DNA from 3 places in the Streptomyces thermoalcalitolerans genome. Region 3 is predicted to be linked to each of the others. Evidence: riboswitches for the same ligand, from Rfam matches in the RefSeq annotation. Region 3 holds a riboswitch; each other region holds the start of a gene.
What was found. Region 3 has a riboswitch for cobalamin ahead of ABD224_RS17115 (ribonucleoside-diphosphate reductase subunit alpha). Riboswitches for the same ligand answer to the same signal wherever they lie in the genome.

Region 1 (9,626 bases), on a different contig from region 3:
TGCGGCAGTCATGACGTCCACCACCCTCACCCTCGTCCAGGGCGACATCACCCGGCAGCGCGTCGACGCGATCGTCAACGCCGCCAACTCCTCCCTTCTCGGCGGCGGAGGCGTCGACGGCGCCATCCACCGCCGCGGCGGCCCCGCGATCCTCCAGGAGTGCCGTGCCCTGCGCGCCTCCCGCTACGGCAAGGGCCTGCCCACCGGCCAGGCGGTCGCCACGACGGCCGGTGACCTGGACGCCCGATGGGTGATCCACACCGTCGGTCCCGTCCACAGCCGCACCGAGGACCGCTCGCACCTGCTGGCCTCCTGCTACCGCGAGTCCCTTCGCGTCGCCGACGAGCTCGGCGCACGGACGGTCGCCTTCCCGGCCATCTCCACCGGCGTCCACCGCTGGCCGCTGGACGACGCGGCCCGGATCGCGGTGGAGACCGTCCGGCGGACCGGGACCGCCGTCGAGGAGGTGCGATTCGTGCTCTTCGACGACACGGCGTACAGGGCGTTCGCCGCACGGATCGGCTGACCCCGGCCGGCCGTGTGCCGGATGCGTCAGCCGTCGGCGCGGACCGGGGAAGCGGTGTCGGCCCGCAGGAACGCGGACAGCTCCTCCGGGGTGCGCGGAGCGGCCGCGGCATCCGTCAACAGGCCCTGCGCGAGCAGCAGTTCCGCCGCCGCGACGCCCCACGGCAGCCGCAGCCCCGCCTGCCGGAGCAGATCCGTACGGGCCAGCATCGCCGCCGCCGGACCGGTCCGCACCCCGTCCGGGGTGAGCAGGGCCGCGTCGTCGGCCCAGCGCAGGGCGAGGTCGACGTCGTGGGTGGCCATGACGACCGTGGTGCCGCCCGCCCGCAGCTCGCCGAGGGTGACGAGCAGCCGCTCCTGCCCGTCCGGGTCGAGGCCGGCGGTCGGTTCGTCGAGGATGAGCACACGGGGCCGCATGGCAATCGCACCGGCGATGGCGGTGCGTTTGCGCTGCCCGTAGGAGAGCAGATGGGTGGGCCGGTCGGCCAGATGGGTGATGCCGAGGGCGCCGAGGGCCTCGTCGACCCGGGCCCGGACCTCGGTGTCCGGCAGGCCGAGGTTGAGCGGCCCGAACGACACGTCCTGGGCGACGGAGGCGGCGAAGAGCTGGTCGTCGGGGTCCTGGACGACCAGCTGGACGGTGGTCCGCAGCCGGGTCAGCCCCTTGCGGTCGTACGTCACCGGCCGTCCCTCGACGGTCAGCCGGCCGGTGCGGGGCCTCAGCCCCCCGCTGAGCAGCCGCAGCAGGGTGGTCTTGCCGCTGCCGTTGCGGCCGAGCAGAACGAGCGCGCGTCCCTCGCGGATGTCGAAGTCGAGGCCGTCGAGGACGGTGGGGCCGTCCTCGTAGGCGAAGGACGCCCCCCGCAGGGCGACGAGCACCTGCTCACCTGGCTCACTCATGACAAGGGCCCTTTCAGCACGAAGGTGAGAGCGGCGACGCAGCCGAGGAGCACGACGCTGCCGAGGGTGAACCGGACGGAGACCCGGGCCTCGGGCACCAGCACCCGCAGGGTGCCGTCGTAGCCGCGTCCGGCGAGTCCGGCCTGGAGCCGGGAGGCCCGGTCGAAGGCGCGGACGAAGGCGGTGGCGCCGAGTCCGGCCAGGGAGCGCCAGGTCGCGGCCCGGGTGGTGTGCCCGAGCCGGGCGGCCTGGGCCGCACGGACCCGGCGGATCGAGTCCAGCAGCAGAGAGCTCATGCGGTAGGTCACCAGGGCGACGTCCACGACCGGGTCGGGCACCCCGGCCCTGATCAGCCGGGGCAGCAGGTCGGACATCGGGGTGGTGAAGGCGAACAGCAGCACACCGAGGGAGGCGGCCGAGGTGCGCAGCAGCAGTTCACCGGCGCGGCGCGGTCCGTCGTCGGCGAGGGACAGCACTCCCTCCGGGCCGCCGACCTGGACGAGGAGGGTGGCGGCTCCGGTGACGCAGAAGCCCAGAGGCACCCGGTAGGCACGCCACAGCCGCCGGCCCGGCACTCCCGCCGGGCCCAGCAGCACCACGAGGGTGGTGAGGAGCACCAGGGCCGCGCCCGGCCAGGGCGGCAGGGCGATCGCCAGGGCGGTCAGGCCCAGTCCGAGCACGGCCTTGTCCACGGGATGGCGGCAGCGCCAGCGACTGCTGTGCGCCGCCGTGTCGATCGGCAGCACGGGACTCAGGACCCCTGGACCTCGGACTTCTCGGCGGTGCTCCCGGCGTCCTCGGCGGCGGCCTGCCGTGCGCGGGCCCGCTGCTCACCCTGCCGGCGGCCCCGGCGGAGACCGAAGTAGTAGGCGAGCACGCCCGAGCCGAGGGCGGCCTGCACGGCGAACAGCGCAGACTCGATCTCCCCGGAGGGCGGTTCGTACAGCGGGGAGAACCACGGCTCGTAGTCCGGTTCGAGCTCGGTGATCACCGTCTCCGCCTCGGCGTCGGCGCCGGTGAACGGCTCCTCCTTGTGGTCGCCGAGGCCGAGCACCAGGGGCAGCACGGCGAGCGCGACCACGGCGAGCAGCAGCAGGAGGTTGGTCCTCGTGTTCTTCCTCATCACGCCACCGCCCCGGTGCCGGTCGCCTTCGCCTCGGTCCGCCCGCCGGTCACGAGCACCCCCAGCCGGGTCAGTTCACCCTTGCTGGACTGCACCAGCAGCCGCATCACGAGCACCGTGAGCAGCCCCTCGCTCACTGCGAGCGGGATCTGCGTCACGGCGAAGACCGAACCGAACTTGCCGAGCGCTCCCAGGAATCCGCTGCCCGGGTCGGGGAAGGCGAGCGCCAGCTGCACGGAGGTGACGCAGTAGGTGGACAGATCGGCGGCGAACGCGCCGAAGAACACCGCGACCATCAGCGGCACGTCACAGCGGCGCAGCAGCCGGTGGACGCCGTACCCCACCCAGGGCCCGACGACCGCCATGGAGAAGACGTTGGCGCCGAGCGTGGTCAGCCCGCCGTGGGCCAGCAGCAGCGCCTGGAAGAGCAGCGTGATGGTGCCCAGCACCGCCATGACCGGCGGCCGGAACAGGATGGCACCCAGCCCGGTGCCGGTCGGATGGGAACAACTCCCGGTGACCGACGGCAGTTTCAGAGCGGACAGGACGAAGGTGAAGGCACCGGAGGCGCCGAGGAGCAGTGTGCTCTCCGGGTGCTTCCTGACCTCACGGGTGAGTGTCCGTACTCCGTGGACGACGAACGGCGCGGACGCGACGCCCCAGGCGACCGCGTGCGCCGGAGGCAGAAAGCCCTCGGCTATGTGCATGGCTCGGCAGACCCTCTCCAGCACCTCGTGGATGGTTGACGCGCCTCGGCCGGTCTCCTGGCTGACGGGTGAGAGCGCCCGGACTCCGCCTTCCCAGGCCCGCGAAGGCCCAGTGGCTGCCCGCGAGGGGCCGGAGCCGGACTTCCCGATCACAGTGGCGAGGGCCGCACCGGCATCACACCGGATTTCCCGTTCACCGAAGCATGGTGAGCGTAGTGCCCGGCGGAAGCCGCTGACAAGCACGGCGGGAGAGCGCACACGAGCACGGCGGGAGAGCGCGCGAGCGCACCGGAGCCGTCGGCCTCCCGCTGCCGCGTGTCCGCGCCGCCGTCGAGGAGACGCGGTTCGTGCCCCCGGGCGGCGGGGCGTACGAGGCGTTCGCCGCGCGGGCCGGCCGGATCAGTCGACGACGTCGACGCCGTACCGACGGGCGAGGGCGTCCAGACCGTGGTCGTAGCCCTGGCCGACGACGCGAAGCCGCCAGCGGGGGCCGCGACGGTAGATCTCGGTGAGCAGCATGGTGCGCTCGGTGGTCGCGGCGTCCACGGTGGCCTGGACGAACGGCGCGGCACTGGTGCCGGGACCGGAGCTGATCTGGATGGCGCCGACGTCGCCGAAGGTGGGCGTGCCGTCGATGGCGGCCGCGACGACGACGCGCCGGGCCGACGGCGGCAGCGTGGCGAGGTCGATGCTGATGGTCTGCTCGGTCGGTCCGTCGCTGAGCAGCCGTACCGTCCCACCGGGGTTCTCCGGGGCACCGTAGAAGACGAAGTCCTCGTCGAAGGCCACCTGTTCGTCCTCATCGAGCACGAACGCGACCACGTCGATCTCACACGTCGTCTGCTGCGCCCAGGAGGCCGTGACGGTCCACGGGGACGCCGGGGTCCGCTCGTCCGGACCGGGAAGGTCGACGACGCCGCCGCGCGGCAGCACCTGAGGGGCCGGGCGCCGGTCGTCGGCGGCCTGCTCGAGGACCGGGGCGTCGAGCCAGGCCGCGTCGTGCGTGGGCACGGCGAGCGAGGTGATGCGCCGCATACGGCGGTCGGTCTCACCCCTGGGGAGCAGGACGACATCGGTGACGCTCGCGGACAGGTTGATGGCGGCGGCGCCCCCGAGTTCGACGATGCGCGCACGGGCCCTTGCGGCCTGGGGGTGCGTGCCGCCCAGGACGAGCACACGTCGCCCCGCCAGGGGACCGTTCGGTCGCGCGCGGCGCCGGGCAGGCTTCGGTTGGTGCTCCGGCTCGTCGGGGCCGGGCCGTGTTCCTGACCCCGTGGCGGGAGAGGGAGCGGAAACGGGGGCCGGAGGCCGGGGAGCGACGGCATCGACCCGGTCGGGTGACCGCTGCGCGGGCACGGTAGGCGGCTGCGCGGGCGTGCCCGGGGGAGCCGGGGCCGCCGCCTCATGCGGAGTTCCCGGCCGTACGTCGTCCAGCAGTTCCAGGAAGGTCTGTTCGTCGATGACCGGCACGCCGTCCGCCCGTGCCCGCCGGGCCTTGGCGGTGCCGGCGGAGGAGTTGTCGGCGACCAGGACGCTGGTGTGCCGGCTGACGGAGGACACCACGTTCAACCCGGCGGCGACGGCCCGCTCCACCAGCACGGTCCGCGGGGTCCGGGTCTCTCCGGTGACGGCCACTTTCATGCCCTGCACCAGCGGCCCGCCTGCGGTGAGACGCCCGGGGTTGCGGAAGGCGCACGGCGTCTTGGGCGGGCGTGGCGCGAACCGGGAATTCTGCCGCGGCGGGCAGGCCACCAGAGGCAGGGGCAGCTCCAGCCGCGCCGCCTCCCGCAGCGAGGCCCGCAGCACCCCGGCCAGGACCCGGGTGTCGTCGAGTGCGTCGTGCGCCTTCACCCGCGTGACGCCGTAGTGCGCGGCGAGCGTCCCCAGTTTCAGGTCGCGGGTGGGCGGGTCGATCCGCCGGTTCAGCGCCAGCGTGCACAGCCTCCGCGTGACCGGCAGCCGCAGACCGGCCCGTGCGAACTCGTGCGCGAGGAAGTCGTAGTCGAACTGGGCGTTGTGCGCGACCAGCACCCGGCCCTGGAGCATCGCGCCGATCCGCCCGGCCACCTCCTCGAAGCGGGGCGCCCCGCGCAGCCGTTCGGGAGTCAGCCCGTGCACCCGCACGGGCCCGGGATCACAGCCGGGATTCAGCAGCGTCGAATATTCCCCGGTCTGTTCGCCGTCCGGCCCCAGCGTCACCACGGCCACGGACAGCACCCGGTCGCGGCGCGCGACCAGCCCGGAGGTCTCCACATCTACCAAGGCCCAGTCGAAGGCGTAGTCGCGCAGGCTGGACAGGTCGAAGGCAGAGGAAGCAAGAGACATGACAGAAGGATGTTGACCTATACGCCACCCTTCAACCTGGATGCCCTTTCATCCCTGTATGTCCTTCCGGTGTGTCCTTCCGTGCCGACGCCGGATCCTCGTCGGCCCAGGGACGTCCCGCGCCTGAACCGCCCTCGGCGACCCGAGCGCCGCCCGCGCGATCGGCCTCGCCGACGGCAGGAACCCCTGTAGTGCTTCGTCGGATTCCGCCTGCGGCGGCTTCGCGGGCGGGCAGAGACTGCCTGTAGGTGGTAGCGACGCCGCTTGCCCGTGGCCCTTTTGATGCCGGCCCAGCCGCGGCCGGGTCAGGCGGCCTTGCCGAAGCCGGCGGCGGCCAGGTTCTGGTCGCGCGGCGGGGCGTCCGAGAGCGGCGCAGCAGCGGTGAGTGCTGCGGTGGCGGCGGCGAGTGCGGCGGCCCTGGTGACGGTGCGACGCTTCGTGCTCCCCTATTGCGCGTGGTTGCAGGTGGCGGCCCCCGCTGCCATGGGCAAGCGGGGGCCGCGGCCGTGTGCCGGCGGGCGGTGTCAGGAAACGTCGGCGCGGACCGGGTCGCCGAGGAAGCCGTCGGTGTAGGTGACGTACTTCGCGGTGAAGGTGCCCTTGCCGGTGACGGTGCCGGTGATGTTCTCGCCGGGTGCGAGTTCGACCGTGTCGATCTGCTGCTCGTCGACACCGAGTTCGGCGGTGTGCTTGGTGCCGTTGGTGTCGGTGATGGTGAAGTACAGCGGGTTCACGTCGATCGGCTCGTCGCCGTTGTTGGTGATGGTGATGAGCACGCTGGTGTAGTCGCTGCTGCTGGCGAGAATGCTCTTGGAGAAGTCGGTCTTCTTCGCCGTGATCTTCACCGGACCCTCGGAAGCGGCCTCCTCCTTCTCCTTGCCGGGTTTGTTGTCCGCAGGGGCCTTCTGACCGGAGTCCTCGGTCTTGTCGCCCGGGGTCTTCTCGGCGACGGCTGATGTTCCCTTGCTGTCACCGGAGTCGCCGCCGCCGATGACGGCGCCCACAGCGCCCAGCAGGACGAACAGGCCGACGATGCCCAGACACCCGAGGCCGACGATCTTGCCGACGCTGCGCTTCTTCGGCGGCTGCGGCGCCGGGTGGCCATACCCGGGCTGAGGCTGCTGCGGCGGGTAGGGCTGGTACGGGTGCTGCTGGCTCATGTGTTCCTCTCGGAATGTTCGTGCGTTCTCCGTGTGGGACTTGTGGGGAAGCTGTGCGGTTTCCTCATGTCCGGGATATTCACCTGATCGTGACGGACCGGTGATGATGGGGGCGGCCCGTTCAGTCGGTGCTCTTCTGCTCTTCTTTGCTTCTTCGGGGCGCGGCCGGTTGCCGGCAGGCATGGGTCGTCCCGGGGCGGACGGGCCGCGTAGGCGGGCGGCGGATCGAGGTGGATGAGCCGGGAGGCCTGCCATCAGGCGGCGATGGACGAGCCGGTGGACGGCTCCTCGGCGGCGGTCGGAGAAGGGGCCGGATCGATCCGGCGGACACCCTCGTCGGCCCCGCCGGGCGCCTTCGCCTCGGGATGGACGGGGATCTCCGGAAGCGGCCCGCGGAGCACCCCCAACCCGCCAGAACAGACGCCTGTGCGCCCTGAACTGGCCCCACTGACGCAGGTGCCGCCAAGCCGCAGCCCGCAAAAGAGCCGGCTCGGGACGCGAAATCCAATGGAGCACCGGGGCCGGGACACCGGGCCTCCTCCTCGCCCCCGCACCTTCGTGCTGCCACGTTGGCAGTGCTTCGAGGTCGTGAAACGCTGGCTTCAGGGCGTACATGTCCGGCATCTGCACATCGATCTTGACATATCGATCCCGAACGGATGAGGCCGGTCGTCTCTTGAAAGTCCCCGGTTCCAGACTCCCCGTCCGGGACTTCGGGACAAGGAACAGCCATGACGACGACCGACCATGCTCACGGCAGCGGCGACCACAGCGATCCCACCCTGTACCGCACTCCGGCGGACGCTGTCGCCGCACCCCCGGAAAAGCTCGCCTATGTCGTCGGTTTCGACCCGGACGCACAGCGCGCGGACGCGCTGTTCACCGTCGACACCGACCCCGCATCCCCCCTGTACGGCCGTGTGGCCTCCCGGACCGAGCTGCCCGACCCGGGCAACGAACTGCACCACTTCGGCTGGAACGCCTGCTCGAGCGCACTGGCGCATGCCGGTCATCACCACGCCGCGCGGCGCTACCTCATCGTTCCGGGACTGCGCTCCTCCCGGCTGCACATCCTCGACACCGACCCCGACCCCGCCCACCCGCGCCTGGTCAAGGTGATCGAGTCCGGGGAGCTGGCCGCCAAGGCCGGGTACTCGCGCCCGCACACACTCCACTGCGGCCCCGACGGAATGTTCCTGTCCTGCCTGGGCGGCGCGGACGGCGCGGACGGGCCCGGCGGCGTCGCACTGCTGGACCACGAGACCTTCGAAGTGCTGCGCGCCTGGGAGAGCGACCGCGGACCGCAGCGGCTCGCCTACGACCTCTGGTGGCACCTGCGTCAGAACATCGCCGTGACCAGCGAGTGGGGCACCCCCTCGATGATCGAGAACGGTCTCGTCCCCGAACTGCTGCTGGATCGCCAGTACGGCCACTCACTGCACTTCTGGGAGCTGGACTCCGGCCGGCACCTGCAGCGCGCCGACCTGGGAGACGAGAACCAGATGGTGCTGGAGCTGCGTCCCGCGCACGATCCCGGGGCCACGTGGGGATTCACCAGCACCGTGGTCAATGTGGAGGACCTCTCGGCATCGGTGTGGTGGTGGAACAGGGAGGGCGAGAACTTCGTCGTCCACAAGGTGATCACCGTTCCGGCCGAGCCCGCGCGACCGGAGGACCTGCCCCCGGCTCTGCAGCCGTTCGGCGCCGTGCCCCCCTTGATCACCGACATCGACCTGTCGGTGGACGACCAGTGGCTGTACGTATCCGCATGGGGAACCGGCGACCTGCTCCAGTACGACGTGAGCGAGCCGTCCCATCCCCGGCAGACCGCATCCATGCGTCTCGGCGGCATCGCCAGCCGGCAGCCGCACCCCGCCGAGCCGGACACTCCGCTGACGGGCGGAGCACAGATGGTCGAGCTCAGCCGCGACGGGCGGCGCGTGTACCTGACGAACTCCCTGTACGCCGCCTGGGACGCACAGTTCTATCCCGCAGGCATCGATCCATGGATGATCAAACTCGACGCCGACACCTCGCACGGCGGACTCGTTGCCGACAGCCGCTTCTTCCCGCACGGCCCGGACTTCCTCGGCCTGCGCGTGCACCAGGCCCGCCTGCAAGGCGGCGACGCCTCCTCGGACTCGTACTGCTACCGCAGCTGACCGCTTACGCTCCACGAGCACCGGCACCGACGGCCGTCGCCGTCCTCACCCCGGCGAGAACCGGCCGAATGCGCGAAACGCGAAGAAAAGGTACGGAAGATGCACCACGCTCCTGCTTGACGCCCTTTGAGACCGATACGCCGTCGGCCTCGGCGCCTCCGCTACCCCGTTGGCCTAACAGCGGTGGTGGTGTGCAGTCGGCTGCGTCCAAGCTCGTGGAGCGGATCCACGGTGTGTGGGCGCCGAAGTCGGCGGGATCGCCCACCGACATCCCGGCGGCCTGGGCCCCGTCGTGGCCTCGCACAGAACTGTGCACCGCAGCCCGCACCGTACGCACAACGGCTCCCTGCCTGGGCGAGTGCGGCGACAGTGCGGCACGGGCAACGGGCCTTGCGACCACCAGGAGGACAATGTGGCTCTCACTGAGAGTGACCTGCTCGACGCCGGTGATGACGAGCTGGTGGAGCTTTTCGGCAAGAGCCCGGCCGGTGACCTTCCCAAGGGCCCGCTGGAGGGCACCGGCATCGTGCGCTGGGGAGGCAGGTGGCTCGCCCGTCCTTTCGCCTGGCTGGTGCGCGTGGCCGTGTGGCGGGGCAAGGTCTTCGACCCTGAGGGCTACCTGAGCAACCGGATGACCTCGTTCGACGTGCTCGCCATCCTGGCCCAGGTCTACAAGGGCCCGAGCCTGCTGGACGGGCAGGAGTGCATCGTCATCGACTACTCC
Region 2 (9,626 bases), on a different contig from region 3:
TCGGTGAAGATCTCCAGCGAGCCGTACGACTTCGACAGTCCCTCGGCCATCAGCGGGGTCCGGCCGCAGGGCGCGGGCTCGGGGAAGCGCAGCTTGGCCACCTTGTCCTGCCGGCGGACCTCCTCCAGGCCGGCCAGCAGCCGCTCGGCGCGGCGGGCCATGTTCTGCGCGGCCACCGCCTTGGTGGCCTTGGCGCGCATCTTGTCGGCCTGGGCCTGGAGCGCGGCGGCCTTCTTCTCCGCGTTGGCCCGCTCCCGCTTGCGGCGTCTCTCGTCGGCCTCGCGCTGCTGCTGGTAGAGCTTCCAGCCCATGTTGTAGATGTCGATGCAGGCGCGGTTGGCGTCCAGGTAGAACACCTTGTTGACGACCGTCTCGACCAGGTTGACATCGTGGGAGATCACGATGAAGCCGCCGCGGTAGGTCCTCAGATAGTCGCGCAGCCAGACGATCGAGTCGGCGTCGAGGTGGTTGGTGGGCTCGTCGAGCAGCAGGATGTCCGCGTCGGAGAACAGGATGCGGGCCAGCTCGATACGGCGGCGCTGACCGCCGGAGAGCGTGCGCAGGGGCTGACCGAGCACCCGGTCGGGCAGGTTGAGCGCGGCGGCGATCGTGGCGGCCTCGGCCTCGGCGGCGTAACCGCCCTTGGCGAGGAACTCGGTCTCCTGGCGCTCGTACTGCTTGAGCGCCTTCTCCCGGGTGGCGCCCTTGCCGGTGGCGATGCGCTGCTCGTTCTCGCGCATCTTGCGGATCAGGACGTCCAGTCCGCGGGCGGAGAGGATGCGGTCGCGGGCGAGCACGTCGAGGTCGCCGGTGCGGGGGTCCTGCGGGAGATAGCCGACCGCACCGGAACGGGTGACGGTGCCGGCGGCGGGAATCCCCTCGCCCGCCAGGACCTTGGTGAGGGTGGTCTTTCCGGCGCCGTTGCGGCCGACCAGGCCGATGCGGTCGCCCCGGGTGACGCGGAAGGTGGCGTTCTCGATGAGGACGCGGGCACCGGCACGCAGCTCGAGACCGGAAACAGAGATCACGGACAGACTCCTGGGCAAGTGGGGGCGGAACGGGCGGCTGGAGGACGGTCCCGCCGTCTAATGCGCGAGGAGAATGACCATGCGGGAAGTCTAACGGGGGTGCGCAAGCGGTTTTTCCCGTTGCGCACGCCGGGGCGTTGTCAGTGACGGGTGCCACACTGAGCCGCACACCGGACCTTCCGGCGGGAACCGGCGCACAAGGGAGTGATCGGTACGGCGGACACGGCCGGCGGACGCCCGAGCGTGTATCCGACGCTGCTGTACGCGGACGCCAAGGCGGCCGTCAAGCAGCTGACGGAGGCGTTCGGCTTCACGGAGCTGTCGGTGCACGAGGGCGAGGACGGCCTTGTGCACCACGCCGAACCGGTGCAGGGCAACGGTGCGGTGATGCTGGGCTCGAAGGGCCGTGGCGGCCGTTTCGACGAGGCGATGCGCGCCGCGGGCCCGGCGGGGGTGTACGTGGTGGTGGACGACGTGGACGCCCACCACCGGCGGCGGTGGAGCACGGCGCGGAGATCCTGATGCCCCCGACGGACCAGGACTACGGCTCGCGCGACTACATGACCCGGGACCTGGGGGGCAACATCTGGACCTTCGGCACCTACGCGCCTCGCATCGGAGGTGACGTCGCGCCCTGACCGCCCGGACGGCACCCCCTGACCGTGCCCCCCCCTGCCCACTGCCCCCCCCTGATTGCTAGCTGCCTCCGGTGTGCACCTGGAAGGCGGCCCGGCGCACGGCCTTGGCCAGCGCCGGGTCGGGGTGGGCGGCGGCGAGGGCGACCAGCACCTGCACGGTCCGGGGATGGCCGACGGCGCGCACTTCCTCGAGCAGGGCCGGGATGGTGGGCTGCACCGCGGACTCCAGATGGCGCACGAGCATGGAGGGCTCGCCGTGGTCGATGACGGCGGCGGCGGTGTCCACCCACAGCCACGTGGCCTCCTCACGGGTGAGGGCCTCGTGGGCGTCCTCCGCGTCGACGCCCTCGTGCTCGGCGAGCCACAGCAGGGCGTACGGCCTGAGCACCGGCTCGTCGAGCACGGCCCGTACGTCGGGCTCGGCGGGCGCGCCGACGACCCTCAGCGCGTCGAAGGCGAGACCGCGCAGCAGGGCGTCCGCGCCGCGGGCGGCGTCGAGCAGCTCGGCGACGGCACTGCCGACGGGCCTGGCCGCCAGCCAGGCCCGGTACTCGGCCCGGGCCGCGTTCGGCCGCAGCTGCGCACAGCCGCGGAGCATGTCCTCCGCCGACTGCTCGATGTTCCCCGCGGGGCTCTGGGCGGCGACACAGATCTGCTCCAGCTTGACCCAGACCGCCCAGCTGCCGAGCGGCGTGAGGGTGGCCTGCCCGTCCTCGCAGGTGAGCGCCCCGACGGACGCGAGCGCCCGCAGCGCCCAGTCGAGCAGAGGCGCGAGCTCGGCGGCGTCGGCCGGCTCGGCGGCGGGCGGAGGGGACTGCGGGTCGTAGGGGATCTCGCAGCGCTCGGTGCGCAGTTCGGTGACGCGCTGCCTGAGGAGGTCGAGGAGCTGGTCGACGGGGACGGGACCGGCGGAGAGCTGGAGGAAGGAGAGGACCTGCGGCATGGCCGAGACGACCTCGGCGACGGCGGCGGGCTCATGGCCCTCGGGTTCCGGACAGGCGAGCGACCAGGCGTCGAACAGGGCGACCCAGCCACGCAGAACGGCGCTGTCGTCGCGGTCCCAGGCGCGCAGCCGCCATCCGGGGCGGGCACTGTCGCCGTGCACCTCGATCAGGCCGGAGAGCCGGGCGGTGTCCCAGTCGGCACGGACCTGGTCGGGCGTCAGGCCCAGGGCGATGGCCGCGCGTTGGGCGGACGCGTCGGAGAGGGTGGCCTTGCCGTCTCCGGTCGCCCCGGCACGGCCGGGGCCGAGGGCGGCGTCGGCCCAGCGGGCCACACGGGCCGCTCCGGCCAGCTGGGAACGCGCCATTCCGGCCAGCTCCGGAGGGGCCGAGGTGCCCTGCGGGGGGCGCGGTGCGGTGCGGTGGGGCTGCCGCCGGCCCGCGGCTCGGGGAGCGGCGGACAGGGGTCGCGGGCGAACGAGTCGCAGTCTGGAGTCGCGCGGGGTACGGGACGTCACGGGTGCAGTCTTCCGGTTGACGGTCCGAAAACCCAAACGGAATGTCGCACCGGGCGGTGAGGAGGTCCGCGGAAGGGGCCGGAAGGAGGGTGGTACGACGCCTTTCAGCCGGTGCCGAAGGCCGCCGAAGGACCCGTCGCCGGCCGAAGCGGAACCCGGCCGCCAAGGCCCGGCCACAGCTCCCGGCGGTCTCCGCCGGGCTCATATCAGCGGCGTCAGGAAGCGCCGCAGCGCCTCCTCGTACCCTTTCGGGTCGGCATTCCACATCGCGCTGTGCGCGGCGTTCCGCACCGTGTGCAGGGCCACCAGGTTGGGGTGGCGTTCGGCGAGGCGACGGGAGAGCTGCCAGGGGGCCACCCGGTCGTCGGGGCCGTGGACGATCAGCGTCGGCACCGAGAGTCTCTCGGGGGTGGCCGCTTCGGCGAGCCGGTCGCCGTACAGTCCGGCGCGCCCCTGCGCGGCGCGCACCGCGAGCGGCAGCAGCGGCCCCGGGACGTGCCGGGCCCGGGCCAGGGCCCGCATCGTGACCTCCCAGTTGAGCACCGGGGAGTCCAGCACCAGCCCGGCGACGCGCTCGCGCAGCTCCGAGCGGCGGGCGGCCCGCAGGGCCATCGTGGCCCCGGTGGACCAGCCGTAGAGGACCACCCGCTCGGCCCCCGACTCCACCGCATGGCGGATCGCCGCCTCCAGATCGCGCCACTCGGTCTCGCCGAGGTGGCTCAGGCCGTCCGGGGAGCGGGGCGCACCGGCGTCGCCGCGGTAGGCGAGGGCCAGCACCGGGAAGTGCCGGTGGTGCAGGAACTCCATGACGTTCATGGCCAGTTCGCGGGTGGTGCCCAGCCCGTGCACCGCGATCACCCAGGTTCCGCGCGCCCCGGGCACGAACCAGGCGGGCAGGGTGCCGAGTTCGCCCGGGATCCTGACGTCCTCGTGGTTCAGGCCGAGTGCGGAGCGGGGGTTGCCGACGTACAGGTTGGGGGTGAGCCACACCTTGTCGCGGGGTTTCAGGGAGCCGTGGGTGACGCGTTCCAGGCGGCGTACGACGGTGTCGGGCCGGTGCGAGGCGCCGGACAGGACGGGGCCGACCACCGCGTGGGAGCCGTTGCCGGCCAGGCCGTAGGTGCCGGGGCGCAGGGAGGCCAGATCGCGGGTGAGGATGACCTGGCCCGCGGCCGTGCCGTGGACGGTCAGCCGTGGTTCGGTGGGCAGGGGGCGGCCCGGGACCACCTTGAGCGCGGCGTCGCTGGCGAGCCTGCCCGCGACGACGCTCGCCACGCTGCCTGCCAGAACCGCGGTGACGGCCGCAGCCGTCGCTGTGACTGTGCGCACGGGACCAGTGTCACGGCGTATCCGGCCATGGGCCAGTGGAGAGGGACGGTCGGGGTGACACACCCCCGCGCGCTTCACCGGAGAGAGGCGTTCCTCCCCTGCCTCCCGCCTCCCCCGCCTCCTCTGCCTCCCCGAGCCTCCTGCACCCGTGGCCCGGGGGCGGCTTGCGCCGCCCCGTACCGGCCGGCCGCTACCGCCCCGGCTGCCCGTACTTCCGCAGCCGCTCCTCCGCCTGTGCCAGCTGCTCCGGCGTCAGCAGAGTGGGGGTCAGGCCGGGCACGGACGAGGCCGTCAGCCAGAGGCGGCACATCCACTCCAGCTGGGCGGTGCGGTCGTACGCCTGGTCGAGGGTGGCGCCGTAGGTGATCGTGCCGTGGTTCTGCAGCAGACAGCCGGTGCGGCCCTCGAGGGCGCGCACCATGTTCCGGGCCAGCTCCTCGGTGCCGTACGTCGCGTACGGGGCGACCCGGACGGGTCCGCCGAGCACGCCGGTCATGTAGTGGACCGGCGGCAGCTCGGTGACGAGCGTGGAGACGGCCGTGGCGTGCACGGCGTGGGTGTGGACGACGGCGCGGGCGTCGGTGGTGCGGTGGAGGGCAAGGTGCATGGGCAGCTCACTGGTCGGCACCAGTGCGCCGAGCACCTGCCGTCCCGTCAGGTCGACGCCGGTCACGTCGTCGGGGGTGAGCCGGTCGTAGGGGACACCGGACGGGGTGACCAGGACGATGTCGCCCACGCGTACGGAGACGTTGCCGGAGGTGCCCACGACCAGCCCGTCGGACACCATGCGGCGGGCCGTCGCGACGAGCGCCTCCCATGCGCCGGCCACCTCCTCCGCGTTCGGTGCGTCCGGCGCGTCCCCCTCGCCTCCCTGCGCGTTCTGCGCCTCTTGTGCGCCTTGTACGTCCTGTACGCCTTGCCGCTCCCGCTCTCGTTCCCGCTCCTGTGCGCGCTCCCGTTCCCGCCGCTGCTCCGCCATGCGCCGCCCCTTCCGCACCGTCCCGCCCTGAGCTGCTCCGTCATGTGTTGCCCCGTCCTGCCCCGACCGTGTCGGGACAGCCCCGGAAGCGACCGGTATCTCCCCGGCGGACCACTGGAACGGACACCGTGAAGACCGCCTCAGTTCATCTTCTGTTCACCCTGGTTACCTACGTTCAAGCCGCCCATGACGCTCGAACGATTGCCAGGTAAATGGAAAGCTTCTCGCTGATCCTCGCGATTGTGGTGATCACCGCACTCGTGTTCGATTTCACGAACGGTTTCCACGACACCGCCAACGCGATGGCCACCACCATCTCCACTGGCGCACTCAAGCCCAAGGTCGCGGTGGCCATGTCCGCCGTGCTCAACCTGGTGGGCGCTTTCCTCTCCGTGGAGGTCGCCAACACGATCTCCAAAGGTCTCGTCGACGAAAGCGGCATTCGTCCCGAGGTCATCTTCGCCGCCCTGGTGGGCGCGATCCTCTGGAATCTGCTGACCTGGCTGGTCGGGCTTCCGTCCAGCTCCTCGCACGCCCTCATGGGCGGCCTGATCGGCGCCACCGTCGCCTCGGCGGGCATCGGCGCGGTGCACGGCGGCGTCCTGGTCACCAAGGTGCTTCTCCCGGCAGTCGCCGCCCCGCTCGTCGCGGGCATCTCCGCTCTGGTCGCGACCCGGCTGACGTACCGCCTCGGCAGGAACACGGACGGCAGGGCGGCCGAGAGGGGCCACCGCGCCGGCCAGATCGCCTCCGCGGGCCTGGTCTCGCTGGCCCACGGCACCAACGACGCGCAGAAGACGATGGGCATCATCACTCTCGCCCTGATCACCGGCGGTGCCCTCGCCCCCGGTTCCAACCCTCCCGTCTGGGTCATCGCCTCCGCGGGCATCGCCATCGCGCTCGGCACCTATGTCGGCGGCTGGCGCATCATCCGCACCATGGGCAAGGGGCTGACCGACCTCCAGCCGCAGCAGGGCTTCGCCGCCCAGACCAGCGCGGCCACCGCCATTCTGGCCTCCTCCCACCTCGGCTTCTCCCTCTCCACCACGCACGTCGTCTCCGGCGCGGTAATGGGCGCCGGCCTGGGCCGCAAGGGCGGCGTCGTCCGCTGGTCCACCGCGACCCGCATGTGCGTCGCCTGGGCCCTGACCCTGCCGGCCGCGGCCCTGGTCGGCGCCGGCGCGGAGGCCATGACGCGCCTCGGTGACTGGGGCACCGGGTTCGTCGCCGCCTTCCTGGTGGTCTCCAGCGCCACGATCTGGAAGATCTCCCGCCGCGAGGTCGTCGACCACACCAACGTCAACGCCGCCGACGAGACCCCTGCGGTCGCCGACAGCGAGAAGCCGTCCGACGCCCTCACCCCGGCCACCCTGGCCTCCCAGGCGGCCGAGGATCTCACGGCGACGATCCCCGCCCCGGCATCCGCCCCCACCGCGCCCGCGGCGACCCCGCCGGCCGCCGCCTGAGTCCGCGCCCGGACAGAAGCCCGGACAGAAGCCCGGACAGAAGCCCGGACAGAAGGCCCCGGACAGAAGGAAGAGAAAACCCATGGACATCGACTGGGCGGCCCTCGGCTCCGTCTTCGGCGTGAGCCTCGGCGTATCGGTGGGCCTCGTGGTCCTGTTCAGCCTCGGCATCGCCGCTCTCTCCCGCCGCGACCGGGCCGCCGAGCAGGGCAGCGGCGGCGGAGCGCTCGCGGTCACCGGCGCCTGCGTCTGCTTCGCCGCGTGCGCCGCCGCGGTGGCGTACGGGATCCATCTGATCGTGGCCTGAACCGACAGGCACCAGCGGCATCGCCCGCTCCGCCCGGAGCGTCCCGAGGACGCCCCGGGCGGGGCGGGCGTTTTCGTGCGCCGGTCGTGCGCGGTGGTGTGGGTCTTGTCTCACTGCGCCTGCGCAGGTCAACGGCAAGTTGACGGGCGTTCGCGGGGCATGGTGGACTGCCGGGGCCATGTACGGCGGCAAGAGAGGAAGCCGGTGCGAATCCGGCGCGGTCCCGCCACTGTGACCGGGAGGGCGACTTCCCGGGAGCCAGGAACTCTCCCCGTCGGTCTCGTCGAACCAGGGCGTGGACACCCTGAGTGAGGACATATCGCGATGCACGGCTGCCGACCGAGGTTCACCAGCGACACCCCGACCGCACCTTCGGTACCCCCGGTCGGCTGACCCGATGGGTGCCGATCGCGTTTTCGCGTACGGCGCCACCGCCGGCCTCCTCGGTGACCTGATCCTCGGCGATCCCCGTCGCGGACATCCGGTCGCCGTGTTCGGCCGTGCCGCGAGCGCCGTGGAACGCGCCCTGTGGCGGGACCACCGCGGCTGGGGCGCCCTGCACACCGCCGTGTGCGTGGGGGGCACCGTGGCGGTGGCCGCACTGGCCGCAGCCGCCGTACGCCGCTCCCGTGCCGCCTCCGTCGCCCTGACCGCCGCCGCCACCTGGACCGTCGTCGGCGGCACCTCGCTCGCGCGGGAGGCGCGGACGATCGGGCGCGCGCTCGGGGCCGGGGACGTCGACGGCGCCCGGGCGCGGCTGCCGCACCTGTGCGGACGCGACCCGCAGGCGCTGGACGCCGACGGGATCGCGCGGGCCGTCGTCGAGTCCGTCGCCGAGAACACCTCCGACGCGGTGGTGGGCGCGCTGCTGTGGGGCGCCGTCGCCGGAGTGCCGGGCCTCCTCGGCTTCCGGGCCGTCAACACCCTGGACGCCATGGTCGGGCACAAGTCCCCCCGCCACCGCCGCTACGGCTGGGCCTCGGCCCGTCTCGACGACCTCGCCGGCTGGCCGGGGGCACGGCTGACCGCCGCCCTGGCGGCCGTCGCGGGAGGCGACCCGCGGGGTGCCGTACGGGCCTGGCGTGCCGACGCCCGCAAGCATCCGAGCCCCAACGCCGGCCCGGTCGAGGCCTCGTTCGCGGGGGCCCTCGGCGTACGGCTGGGCGGCACGCTCTCCTACGGCGGGCGCGTGGAGCACCGCCCGGTGCTCAACGGCTCCGGGCGCGCCGTCCGGACGGAGGACATCGAGCGGGCCGTACGCCTCTCACGGCGCGTGAGCTGGCTCGCGCTCGGCACCTGCGTCGCCGCCAGGCTGCTGTGCGCCCGCGCCCGCCGGGCGGGGGCCGGGGCGGGGGCAGGGCTGAAGGCATGGGCGACGGCACGGACGAAGGGACGGACGTCATGAACGGCGGTCTGCTCGTCGCCGGCACCACCTCCGACGCCGGGAAGAGCGTCGTCACGGCCGGGATCTGCCGGTGGCTGGTGCGGCAGGGCGTGAAGGTCGCGCCCTTCAAGGCGCAGAACATGTCCCTCAACTCCTTCGTCACCCGTGAGGGCGCCGAGATCGGGCGGGCGCAGGCCATGCAGGCCCAGGCCTGCCGGATCGAGCCGACCGCGCTGATGAACCCGGTGCTGCTCAAGCCGGGCGGCGAGCAGAGCAGCCAGGTCGTGCTGCTGGGCAGGCCGGTGGGCGAGCTGAGCGCACGCGGCTACCACGGCGGGCGGCAGCACAGGCTCCTCGGCACGGTGCTGGACTGCCTCGCCGAACTGCGCGGCACGTACGACGTGGTGATCTGCGAGGGGGCGGGCAGCCCGGCCGAGATCAATCTGCGCCGGACCGACATCGTCAACATGGCGGTCGCACGGGGTGCGCGGCTGCCCGTGCTGATCGTCGGCGACATCGACCGCGGCGGCGTCTTCGCCTCCTTCTTCGGCACGCTCGCCCTGCTGTCCCGCGAGGACCAGGAGCTGGTCGCCGGGTTCCTCGTCAACAAGTTCCGCGGCGACGTCTCGCTGCTGGAGCCGGGGCTCGACATGCTGCACGGGCTCACCGGACGGCGCACCTTCGGCGTCCTGCCCTTCCGGCACGGGCTCGGCATCGACGAGGAGGACGGACTGGGGGTCCCCCCGCTCGAGCGAAGCCGAGAGTGGGGGAGGGTGTCGCTGCGGGGGGCTGTGCGGGAGTCCGCGGTGGCCCCTCCGGTGGGCGAGGAGATCCTGCGGGTCGCCGTCTGCGCCGTCCCCCTGATGTCCAACTTCACCGACGTGGACGCGCTCGCCGCCGAACCGGGCGTCGTCGTGCGGTTCGTGGACCGCCCGGAGGAGCTGTCCGACGCCGACCTCGTCGTCGTGCCCGGCACCCGGGGCACGGTCCGGGCGCTTCGGTGGCTGCGGGAGCGGGGACTTGCGGAGGCCCTCGA
Region 3 (9,626 bases):
GAAGTCGTACACCGGCAGCCCCTCGTCGCTGCGGTCGAGTCCGAAGACCTCGCAGACGACGCCGAGTTCGAAGGGATGCACCTGGTCCAGCAGGACGGCGGCCACGTTCTTCAGCATGCTGCCAGTATGCCGCGGCAGTGGCAGGAATTTGAAGATGTACGGCAGTCCTGCCACTCACGAAAGGGAGTGCCCGGCGCGACAGTGGTGTCCATGGATACGACACAGCTGCAAGGTCTCATCACCCTGATCACCGTCCTCGGGCTCCTGGTCCTCATGGTCCTGCCCGCGGCGATCGGTGCCGTCCGCGACCTCCGTATCGACCGTCAGCTCCGGCGGGCCCGGGAGGGCCGGAAGCCCCGGAAGGACCAGGGGCCCCGGAAGAACCGGGACCCCCGGCAGAGGTGCGCCGGTCAGAAGTCCTCGTTCAGGTCGACGGTGCCCTCCACCGCCACCTGGTACGCCGACGGACGCCGTTCGAAGAAGTTGGTCAGCTCCTGAACACCCTGGAGCTCCATGAAGGAGAAGGGGTTGTCCGAGCCGTACACCGGGGCGAAGCCGAGACGTGTCAGACGCTGATCGGCGACGCACTCCAGGTACTGCCGCATGGAGTCGGTGTTCATCCCCGGCAGGCCGTCACCGCACAGATCACGCGCGAACTGCAGCTCGGCCCCGACCGCCTCCCTCAGCATGTCGGTGACCTGCTGCTGCAACGCGTCGTCGAAGAGGTCCGGCTCCTCCTTGCGGACGGTGTCCACCACGTCGAAGGCGAACGACATGTGCATCGTCTCGTCCCGGAACACCCAGTTGGTGCCGGTGGCCAGCCCGTGCAGCAGGCCCCGGCTGCGGAACCAGTACACGTAGGCGAAGGCGCCGTAGAAGAACAGACCCTCGATGCACGCGGCGAAGCAGATCAGATTGAGCAGGAAGCGACGGCGGTCCGCCTTCGTCTCCAGACGGTCCAGCTCCTCCACCGAGTCCATCCACGTGAAGCAGAACTCGGCCTTCTCGCGGATGGAGGGGATGTGCTCGATGGCCGCGAAGGCGGCGGCGCGGTCGTCCGGGTCGGGGAGATAGGTGTCCAGCAGCGTCAGATAGAACTGGACGTGCACCGCCTCCTCGAAGAGCTGCCTGCTCAGATACAGCCGCGCCTCGGGGGAGTTGATGTGCTTGTAGAGGGTCAGCACCAGGTTGTTGGCGACGATCGAGTCGCCGGTGGCGAAGAACGCGACCAGCCGGCTGATGAGGTGATGCTCGCCCGGCGTCAGCTTCGCGAGGTCGGGGACGTCCGAGTGGAGGTCGACCTCCTCCACGGTCCAGGTGTTCTTGATGGCGTCCCGGTAGCGCTCGTAGAAGTCGGGGTAGCGCATCGGACGCAGGGTCAGCTCGAAGCCGGGGTCGAGCAGATTCTGGGGGCGGGCGGCCGGGGGACGGGTGGACATCACTGGCAGGCCTCGCAGGACTCGGGGTTCTCCAGGGAGCAGGCGACGGCGTCCGACGCGGTCGCCCGCGGTGCGGGGGCGGTGGTGCGGTGCTGTGCCCGGGCCGCGGGGGCGATCCGGGTGGCCGGGCGGGAACGCAGGTAGTACGTCGTCTTCAGGCCCTGCTTCCACGCGTACGCGTACATCGAGGAGAGCTTGCCGATGGTCGGCGTCTCCATGAACAGGTTCAGGGACTGCGACTGGTCCAGGAACGGGGTGCGGGCGGCCGCCATGTCGATCAGGGCGCGCTGCGGGATCTCCCACGCCGTGCGGTACAGCTTCCGTACGTCCTCGGGGATCCAGACGAAGCCCTGCACCGAGCCGCCCGCCTCGCGCAGTGCCTCCCGGGTCCGGGCGTCCCAGACGCCGAGCTTCTTCAGGTCGGCCACCAGATAGGAGTTGACCTGGAGGAACTCCCCGGACAGCGTCTCGCGCTTGAACAGGTTGGAGACCTGCGGCTCGATGCACTCGTACACGCCCGCGATCGAGGCGATGGTGGCGGTCGGGGCGATGGCGAGCAGCAGCGCGTTGCGCATGCCGGCCGCGGCGACGCGCTCGCGCAGGGCCGCCCAGCGCTCGGGCCAGGTGAACGCGACGTCGTAGTGGTCGGGGTGCAGCACACCCCGGGCCGTACGGGTCTTCTCCCAGGCCGGAAGGGGGCCGTGCCGCTCGGCGAGCGCGACGGAGGTCTCGTACGCGGCGAGCATGATCCGTTCGGCGATCCGGGTGGACAGGGCCCTCGCCTCCGGGGAGTCGAAGGGCAGCCGCAGCTTGAAGAACACGTCCTGCAGGCCCATGACCCCCAGGCCCACCGGGCGCCACCGGGCGTTGGACCGGCGTGCCTGCTCGGTCGGGTAGAAGTTGATGTCGACCACGCGGTCGAGGAAGGTGACGGCGGTGCGGACCGTCTCGTCCAGCCGCTCCCAGTCGATGCTCCCGACGCCCCCGCTGTCCCCGCTGTCCTTGCTGTCCTCGCCGTCCCCGTCGCGCACGAACGCGCTCAGATTGACCGACCCCAGGTTGCAGACCGCGGTCTCGCCGTCGTCCGTGACCTCCAGGATCTCCGTGCAGAGGTTGGAGGAGTGGACGACGTGGCCGGGCTCGGCCGTCTGGTTGGCGGTGCGGTTGGCGGTGTCCTTGAAGGTCATCCAGCCGTTGCCGGTCTGCGCGAGGGTGCGCATCATGCGGCCGTACAGCTCGCGGGCCGGCAGTGTCTTTTTCGCCAGGCCCCTGGCCTCCGCGGCCCGGTACGCGGCGTCGAACTCCTCGCCCCACAGATCGGTCAGCTCCGGCACGTCGGAGGGGGAGAACAGCGACCACTGCTCGTCTGCGTCCACCCGGCGCATGAACTCGTCGGGGACCCAGTGCGCGAGGTTCAGGTTGTGCGTGCGGCGGGCGTCGTCGCCGGTGTTGTCCCGCAGCTCCAGGAACTCCTCGACGTCCGCGTGCCAGGTCTCCAGGTAGACCGCCGCCGCGCCCTTGCGCCGGCCGCCCTGGTTCACGGCGGCCACCGAGGCGTCCAGGGTCTTCAGGAACGGCACGATGCCGCCCGAGAGCCCGTTGGTGCCGCGGATCAGCGAACCGCGCGAGCGGATGCGGGAGTAGGCGATGCCGATGCCGCCGGCGTGCTTGGACAGACGGGCGACCTGGTGGTAGCGCTCGTAGATCGAGTCCAGCTCGTCCCCGGGGGAGTCCAGCAGATAGCAGGACGACATCTGGGGGTGCCGGGTGCCGGAGTTGAACAGCGTGGGGGAGGAGGGCAGGTAGTCGAGGCGGCTCATCAGCCCGTACAGCTCCGCGACCTCGTCGAGGGAGCGCGCGGTGTCGTCCTCGGCCAGGCCGCTCGCCACCCGCAGCAGGAAGTACTGGGGCGTCTCGATCACCTTGCGGCTGACCGGGTGCCGCAGCAGATAGCGGCTGTACAGGGTGCGCAGACCGAAGTAGCCGAAGCGGTCGTCGGCGGCCGGGTCGACCAGGGCGTCCAGCCGTTCGCCGTGCACGCGGACGAACGCGGCCGTCCGGTCGGCGATCAGGCCCTCGCGGTGACCGACGGCGATGGAGCCGGTGAACGACGTGACGCCCTGGGAGGCGACCTCGTCGCGGATGCCGAGGGTCAGCAGCCGGGCGGCCAGCCGTGAGTAGGCGGGGTCCTCGGAGATGAGTCCGGCGGCCGCCTCCGTGGCCAGTTCCCGCAGCTCGGCCTCGTCGGCGTGGGCCGACCGGCCGCGCAGCGCGGCGGCGGCGACCCGGCCGGGGTCGGCGTCGGGAAGGTCGGCGGTCAACTCGGTCAGGGTCTGCAGCAGTGCGGCGCCGGGACTGCCGGCCTCCGGGGCCGTGGCTGAGGCCGGGTCGGCTGACGCGATGGTCACGTGGGATCTCCCTCGCTCGGCACGGGCCTCGTCGAGGGCAGGGCAGCACACGAGCGCACGCGGCGTCGCGTCCACCGGCCCACCCCACGAGGCCTGGACGTCGGGGCACCCGGACCGGGCGGCCGGGTGCACTGCCGGCAGGTACTCGGACTGACGCACGTACACGGCCATGCGGGCACACGTGTGCGAATACACCGTTGCGGGACAGTTCCGGATTCGCACCGGATTCCCCTGCGGCGACAGCGAGCATGAGCATACATGTTGTGCCGGGGCGGGGAAGCACCCCCAGATGTTGTGCTGAGCCTGGGTCAGATGGGTAACGTGGCGTCGGCCCGGAGCCGGCTCGGTGCCGGTCCGGTCGTCAGTTCAGCGTCAGCGCGTAGGTGAGCAGAGTGATGTCGTCGATGTGCGGCAGGGGGTTCCAGTCGCGTTCGGGTGTGCGGACGAAGCCCAGGCGTTCGTAGATCCGGTGGGCGGAGTGCATGGTGCTCTGGGTCGACAGCACCACGCGGACACAGCCGTCCATGGCCCGTGCCCGGTCCAGACAGGCCCGTACGAGCGCCTCGCCGACACCCCGGCGGCGGGCCGCGTGCGCGACCGCGAGCATCCGTATCTCGGCCTCGCCCGGGCCGGAGATCTCGGCCAGGGGACCTCCGGCGGGCACGAAGGTCACGCCACCGAGCACCTCGTTGTCGTCCGCCACGGCCACCAGCACCTCGGCGGCGGCCGCCCGCTTGGCCACGTCGCGCAGTTCGCCGAGGTACGCGTCGCTCTCCCCGAAATCGAGGAGCCCGTCCTGGAGATAGGCCTGGGCGGTGATCTCCCCGAGGGTGTCGTACTCGCCGGGTTCCACCGGCCGGATCGTGAAGTCCATGGGCGTGAAGTGTGCCGCACGGATACGACAGCGGGCCGCCGGAGGAGAACCGGCGGCCCGCGTCACACCCGTTCCTCAGCGGGCGGCTCCCGCGGTGGCCGGCGGGAGTTCCACCTCGACCCCCGGGTCGCCCGCGTCCGCCGTGTAGTCCTCCGGCTTGGTCTCGTCGGTGCCCTCGGGCGCCTTGACCGCCCTCAGAACGACCGTCAGGACCACCACGACGGCCGCATTGAGCACGAACGCCGTCAGACCGATGTAGCCGACCTCGCCGATGCCCGGGATCTCCTTCGCCGAACCGCCGAAGTGCTTCTGCGTCGGCGAGGCGACCCCGTAGGCCGCGACCGTGCCGTAGACCATGCCGACCGCCCAGCCCGCCAGCAGCGCCCAGCGGTGGAACCAGCGGGTGAACAGACCGCCGACCAGGGCCGGGAAGGTCTGCAGGATCCAGATGCCGCCGAGCAGCTGGAAGTTGATGGCGACCGTCTTGTCCATGGCCAGCACGAAGACCAGCGCGCCCACCTTCACCAGCAGCGACACGATCTTGGAGACCCGGGTCTCCTCCTCGGCCGTGGCGTTCGGCCTGATGAAGTCCTTGTAGACGTTGCGGGTGAACAGGTTCGCGGCGGCGATCGACATGATCGCCGCGGGCACCAGCGCACCGATGCCGATCGCCGCGAACGCCACGCCCGCGAACCAGTCCGGGAACATGTTCTCGAACAGCTGCGGAATGGCGAGCTGGCCGTTGTCCACCTTCACCCCGGCCGCGATGGCCATGAAGCCCAGCAGAGCGAGCATGCCCAGCATCAGCGAGTACAGCGGCAGGATGGTGGTGTTGCGGCGGATCACCTCACGGCTGCGCGAGGACAGCGTCGCGGTGATCGAGTGCGGGTACATGAACAGCGCGAGCGCGGAGCCCAGGGCCAGCGTGGCGTACGTCCACTGGCCGGCCGGTGCCGGCACCAGACCGCCCGCCCCCGCCTCGGCGTACTTCTCGCCCGCCTTGGCGAACACGTCGTGGAAGCCGCCCAGCTTGATCGGGATGTAGATGATCGCGACCGCGATGACGAGGTAGATGAGGGTGTCCTTCACGAACGCGATCAGCGCGGGCGCACGCAGCCCCGACGAGTAGGTGTACGCCGCCAGCACACCGAAGGCGAGCAGCAGCGGCAGGTCCTTCACGAACCAGTGGGTGCTGTCGCCGCCGCCGACGCCCATCACGTCCAGCACCGCCTGGATGCCGACGAGTTGGAGCGCGATGTACGGCATGGTGGCGAGGATGCCGGTGAGCGCCATCGCCAGCGACAGGCTCTTGGAGCCGAACCGGCCGCGGACGAAGTCCGAGGTCGTCACGTACCCGTGCCGGTGGGACACCGACCACAGCCGCGGCAGGAACGTGAAGATCAACGGGTACACCAGGATCGTGTACGGCACCGCGAAGAAGCCGGCCGCGCCGGTCGCGTAGATCGCCGCGGGCACGGCCACGAAGGTGTACGCCGTGTACAGGTCGCCGCCGAGCAGGAACCAGGTGATCCAGGTGCCGAACGACCGTCCTCCCAGCCCCCACTCGTCGAGAGTGTGCTCGTTCTCGGCCTTGCGCCAGCGGGCGGCCATGAAGCCCATGACGGTGACGAGCAGGAAGAAGAAGATGCAGACGCCGAGCGCGACGCCGTTGACGCCGTCCTTCACTTCGACGCGCCTCCGTCCTCGGACCGGGTGGCGCGGTCGCGCTGGTCACGCTGCCACAGCTTGTAGGCGACCATCGTCAGCGCCGTGGAGATGATCACCCACAGCATCTGGTACCAGTAGAAGAACGGGATCCCGATGAGCACGGGGTCGGTCTTGGCGTACGAACCGACCCACAGCATCGCCACGAACGGTGCGACGAGGCAGAGGCCGATGACCACCCGCGCGGGGGTCACCACCCCTCTGCCGAATCCTGGGACGTCTGACATGTGCGGCTCCGCTCCCTCGCAGGTCACCGGCAAAGTGCGCAGGAAATCTAGGTCACGGTGCCGAGGGAACGGAACCCCTTGTTCACAGTTGTCTTGAGCCGGACGGTGACCGCCCGCCTCAGTCGGCGGGCCGCTTGAGCCGGGCCACGAACTTGTAGCGGTCCCCGCGGTACACCGACCGCACCCACTCCACCGGCCGGCCCTCCTGGTCCAGCGAGTGCCGGGAGAGCAGCAGCATCGGCAGGCCCACGTCGGTGCCGAGCAGGCCCGCCTCGCGCGGAGTGGCCAGTGCGGTCTCGATGGTCTCCTCGGCCTCGGCGAGATGGACGTCGTAGACCTCGGCGAGGGCGGTGTAGAGGGAGGTGTACTTCGTCAGGCTGCGGCGCAGCGCCGGGAAGCGCTTGGCCGACAGATGCGTGGTCTCGATGGCCATGGGCTCGCCGTTGGCCATGCGCAGCCGCTCGATGCGCAGGACGCGTCCGCCGGTGGCGATGTCCAGCAGGTTCGCGAGCCGGTCGTCGGCGGTGATGTAGCCGATGTCGAGGAGCTGCGAGGTCGGCTCCAGGCCCTGGGCGCGCATGTCCTCGGTGTAGGAGGTGAGTTGCAGGATCTGGGAGACCTTCGGTTTGGCGACGAAGGTGCCCTTGCCCTGGATGCGCTCCAGCCGGCCCTCGACGACCAGTTCCTGCAGGGCCTGGCGCACGGTGGTGCGCGAGGTGTCGAACTCGGCCGCCAGCGTCCGCTCGGGCGGGACCGGCGTACCGGGCGCCTGGGTCTCCGTCATGTCGAGCAGGTGCTTCTTCAGACGGTAGTACTTGGGCACACGCGCGGTACGGACGGTCGTCCCACCCTCGTTCTCCGCACTGCTGACGTCGGTGCTCATGCTCTGCCTTCCCGGCTCCTGTGCCGAAGCGACCGACATCCCATCGGCCACGGCTCACATCGTGGCACGGCTCGGTGCGCGGTGGTCCACCCGCACGCTCCGTGATCTTCTCTGTATACCGCCGTGACCCCGGTTGGTCTAGTCCATCCCCCGGTACGGGGCCGGTGGTCCACGGCGGCGGACGGGCCGCGGGCGGGAGGCGGCGGCCGGTGGTCCAGGGGAACGAGGGCGTCCGTCCGGGCCGGTCGGGTGCCGGTCGGGCAATGAAAGGTCCCTGCATATCGCGGTCCCATAACGGGCTTCTCGTGCCCGCTTGCGCACCCTTGACAGCCCTATTGGTCTAAGCCAAGCTCCCCCTACTGGTCTACACCATTGGTCCAGGACCCGGCCCCACGGGCGGTGATGCGCCGACGCTCGTATGTCGCTCAACCGCGGGAAGGCAGGGGGGTTTGTGGCATCCCTGAGGAGGGTGGCGTGAAGCGCAAGCTGATTGCCGCGATCGGTATCGCGGGCATGATGGTCTCCATCGCGGCGTGCGGCGGCGACAGCGGCGACGGGGGAGGCAAGGCCAAGGACGGCTACGCCGGCCAGACGCTCACGGTGTGGGTGATGGACGGCTCCTCCCCGGACAAGTGGCAGAAGGACGTCGCCGCGGCCTTCGAGGCCAAGACCAAGGCGAAGGTCAAGTTCGAGATCCAGCAGTGGAACGGCATCCAGCAGAAGCTGACCACGGCCCTGTCCGAGGAGAACCCGCCGGACGTCTTCGAGATCGGCAACACCCAGACCCCGGCCTACGCCAAGACCGGCGGCCTCGCCGATCTCGCGGACCTGAAGGCCTCCATCGGCGCCGACTGGACCGAGTCCCTCAACAAGTCCGCCGTCTACGAGGGCAAGCAGTACGCGGCACCGTGGTACTTCGCCAACCGCGTCGTCCTCTACAACAAGAAGATCTGGGCCGAGGCCGGCATCAAGGACGTCCCCAGGACCCGCGACGAGTTCTACGCGGCGCTCAAGCAGATCGGTGAGAAGACCGACGCCGAGCCGATCTACCTGCCCGGCCAGAACTGGTACCACTTCGTCGGCCTGGTGATCGGCGAGGGCGGCGAGCTGGTGAGGAAGGAAGGCGACACGTACGTCTCCAACCTCGACGACCCCAAGGTCGCCGCCGCCATGGAGACCTACAAGAAGTTCCAGGCCCTGTCCAAGGCCCCCAAGGACAAGGACGAGGCCACCCCGCAGCAGGGCGAGGTCTTCGCCAAGGGCAAGGTCGGCGCGATCATCGGCATGGGCTGGGAGGCCGGCATCGCCGTCAAGGCCAACCCGGAGCTGGAGAAGGACATCGGCTACTTCACCATCCCGGGTGCCACGGCCGACAGGCCCGAGGGCGTCTTCCTCGGCGGCTCCAACCTCGCCGTCGCCGCGGGCAGCAAGAAGCAGGAGCTCGCCAAGGAGTTCCTGAAGATCGCCCTGTCCGACGAGTTCGAGGGCCGGCTGGCCGAGGAGAACGGCGTCATCCCGAACAAGGAGTCGCTGCAGAGCCACCTCAAGGGCAACCCCGCCGCCGAGGCCGCCGCCCCGGCCGCCGCGGGAGGCGGCACCACGCCGCTGATCCCGGAGTGGGCCGCGGTGGAGAACGAGCCGAACCCGATCAAGGCCTACATGACCGCCGTGCTGAACGGAAAGTCCCCGGCCGAGGCCGCCAAGCAGGTCGAGGGCGAGTTCAACAAGCGCCTGGCGCAGAAGCAGTAGCACCCGGACGAGCCGGGGCGGGCCGTCGTACGCCGGCCCGCCCCGGCGCCCGTGTGCGGTCGACGTACACAGGCCGAGAAGAGAGATCGCGAGCATGACCGTGCAGATCGAACGGCCGCCCTCCGGGACGGCGGACGTCCGCAAGGGGGACGACGGGGCCCCCGGCAGGCCCGGACCGCGCGCCGTGCCGCGGGCCGGAGCACTCGCCCCGTACCTGTTGCTGCTGCCCGCCTGCGCGGCCACCGTGCTGCTGCTCGGCTGGCCGCTGCTGAAGGACTTCCTGCTGTCGTTCCAGAACCTCAACATGACGCAGCTGATCCA

Region 1: linked by a shared signal. The riboswitch ahead of ABD224_RS08255 (energy-coupling factor ABC transporter permease) and the one ahead of ABD224_RS17115 (ribonucleoside-diphosphate reductase subunit alpha) in region 3 are both predicted to bind cobalamin.
Region 2: linked by a shared signal. The riboswitch ahead of ABD224_RS03035 (cobalamin biosynthesis protein) and the one ahead of ABD224_RS17115 (ribonucleoside-diphosphate reductase subunit alpha) in region 3 are both predicted to bind cobalamin.

What each region holds. Positions count from the first base shown of each region.
Region 1 is NZ_BAAAHG010000009.1:93,268-102,893, reverse strand. It holds gene ABD224_RS08280 (phytoene desaturase family protein) at 1-14, shown strand, start outside; gene ABD224_RS08275 (O-acetyl-ADP-ribose deacetylase) at 11-526, shown strand; gene ABD224_RS08270 (energy-coupling factor ABC transporter ATP-binding protein) at 553-1,425, opposite strand; gene cbiQ (cobalt ECF transporter T component CbiQ) at 1,422-2,171, opposite strand; gene ABD224_RS08260 (energy-coupling factor ABC transporter substrate-binding protein) at 2,177-2,548, opposite strand; gene ABD224_RS08255 (energy-coupling factor ABC transporter permease) at 2,548-3,255, opposite strand; cobalamin riboswitch at 3,286-3,471, opposite strand; gene ABD224_RS08250 (TerD family protein) at 3,655-5,580, opposite strand; gene ABD224_RS08245 (DUF4352 domain-containing protein) at 6,105-6,740, opposite strand; gene ABD224_RS08240 (hypothetical protein) at 6,995-7,147, opposite strand; gene ABD224_RS08235 (selenium-binding protein SBP56-related protein) at 7,472-8,902, shown strand; gene ABD224_RS08230 (hypothetical protein) at 9,315-9,626, shown strand, end outside.
Region 2 is NZ_BAAAHG010000003.1:48,788-58,413, forward strand. It holds gene ABD224_RS03000 (ABC-F family ATP-binding cassette domain-containing protein) at 1-1,028, opposite strand, end outside; partial or broken gene ABD224_RS03005 (VOC family protein) at 1,233-1,666, shown strand; gene ABD224_RS03010 (hypothetical protein) at 1,725-2,975, opposite strand; gene ABD224_RS03015 (alpha/beta hydrolase) at 3,327-4,454, opposite strand; gene ABD224_RS03020 (class II aldolase/adducin family protein) at 4,645-5,433, opposite strand; gene ABD224_RS03025 (inorganic phosphate transporter) at 5,646-6,899, shown strand; gene ABD224_RS03030 (hypothetical protein) at 6,982-7,206, shown strand; cobalamin riboswitch at 7,363-7,494, shown strand; gene ABD224_RS03035 (cobalamin biosynthesis protein) at 7,604-8,611, shown strand; gene ABD224_RS03040 (cobyric acid synthase) at 8,608-9,626, shown strand, end outside.
Region 3 is NZ_BAAAHG010000028.1:34,656-44,281, forward strand. It holds gene ABD224_RS17105 (helix-turn-helix domain-containing protein) at 1-117, opposite strand, end outside; gene ABD224_RS17110 (ribonucleotide-diphosphate reductase subunit beta) at 411-1,439, opposite strand; gene ABD224_RS17115 (ribonucleoside-diphosphate reductase subunit alpha) at 1,439-3,847, opposite strand; adenosylcobalamin-variant (AdoCbl-variant) riboswitch at 3,979-4,090, opposite strand; gene ABD224_RS17120 (GNAT family N-acetyltransferase) at 4,209-4,721, opposite strand; gene mctP (monocarboxylate uptake permease MctP) at 4,797-6,407, opposite strand; gene ABD224_RS17130 (DUF3311 domain-containing protein) at 6,404-6,673, opposite strand; gene ABD224_RS17135 (GntR family transcriptional regulator) at 6,792-7,556, opposite strand; gene ABD224_RS17140 (extracellular solute-binding protein) at 8,031-9,305, shown strand; gene ABD224_RS17145 (carbohydrate ABC transporter permease) at 9,400-9,626, shown strand, end outside.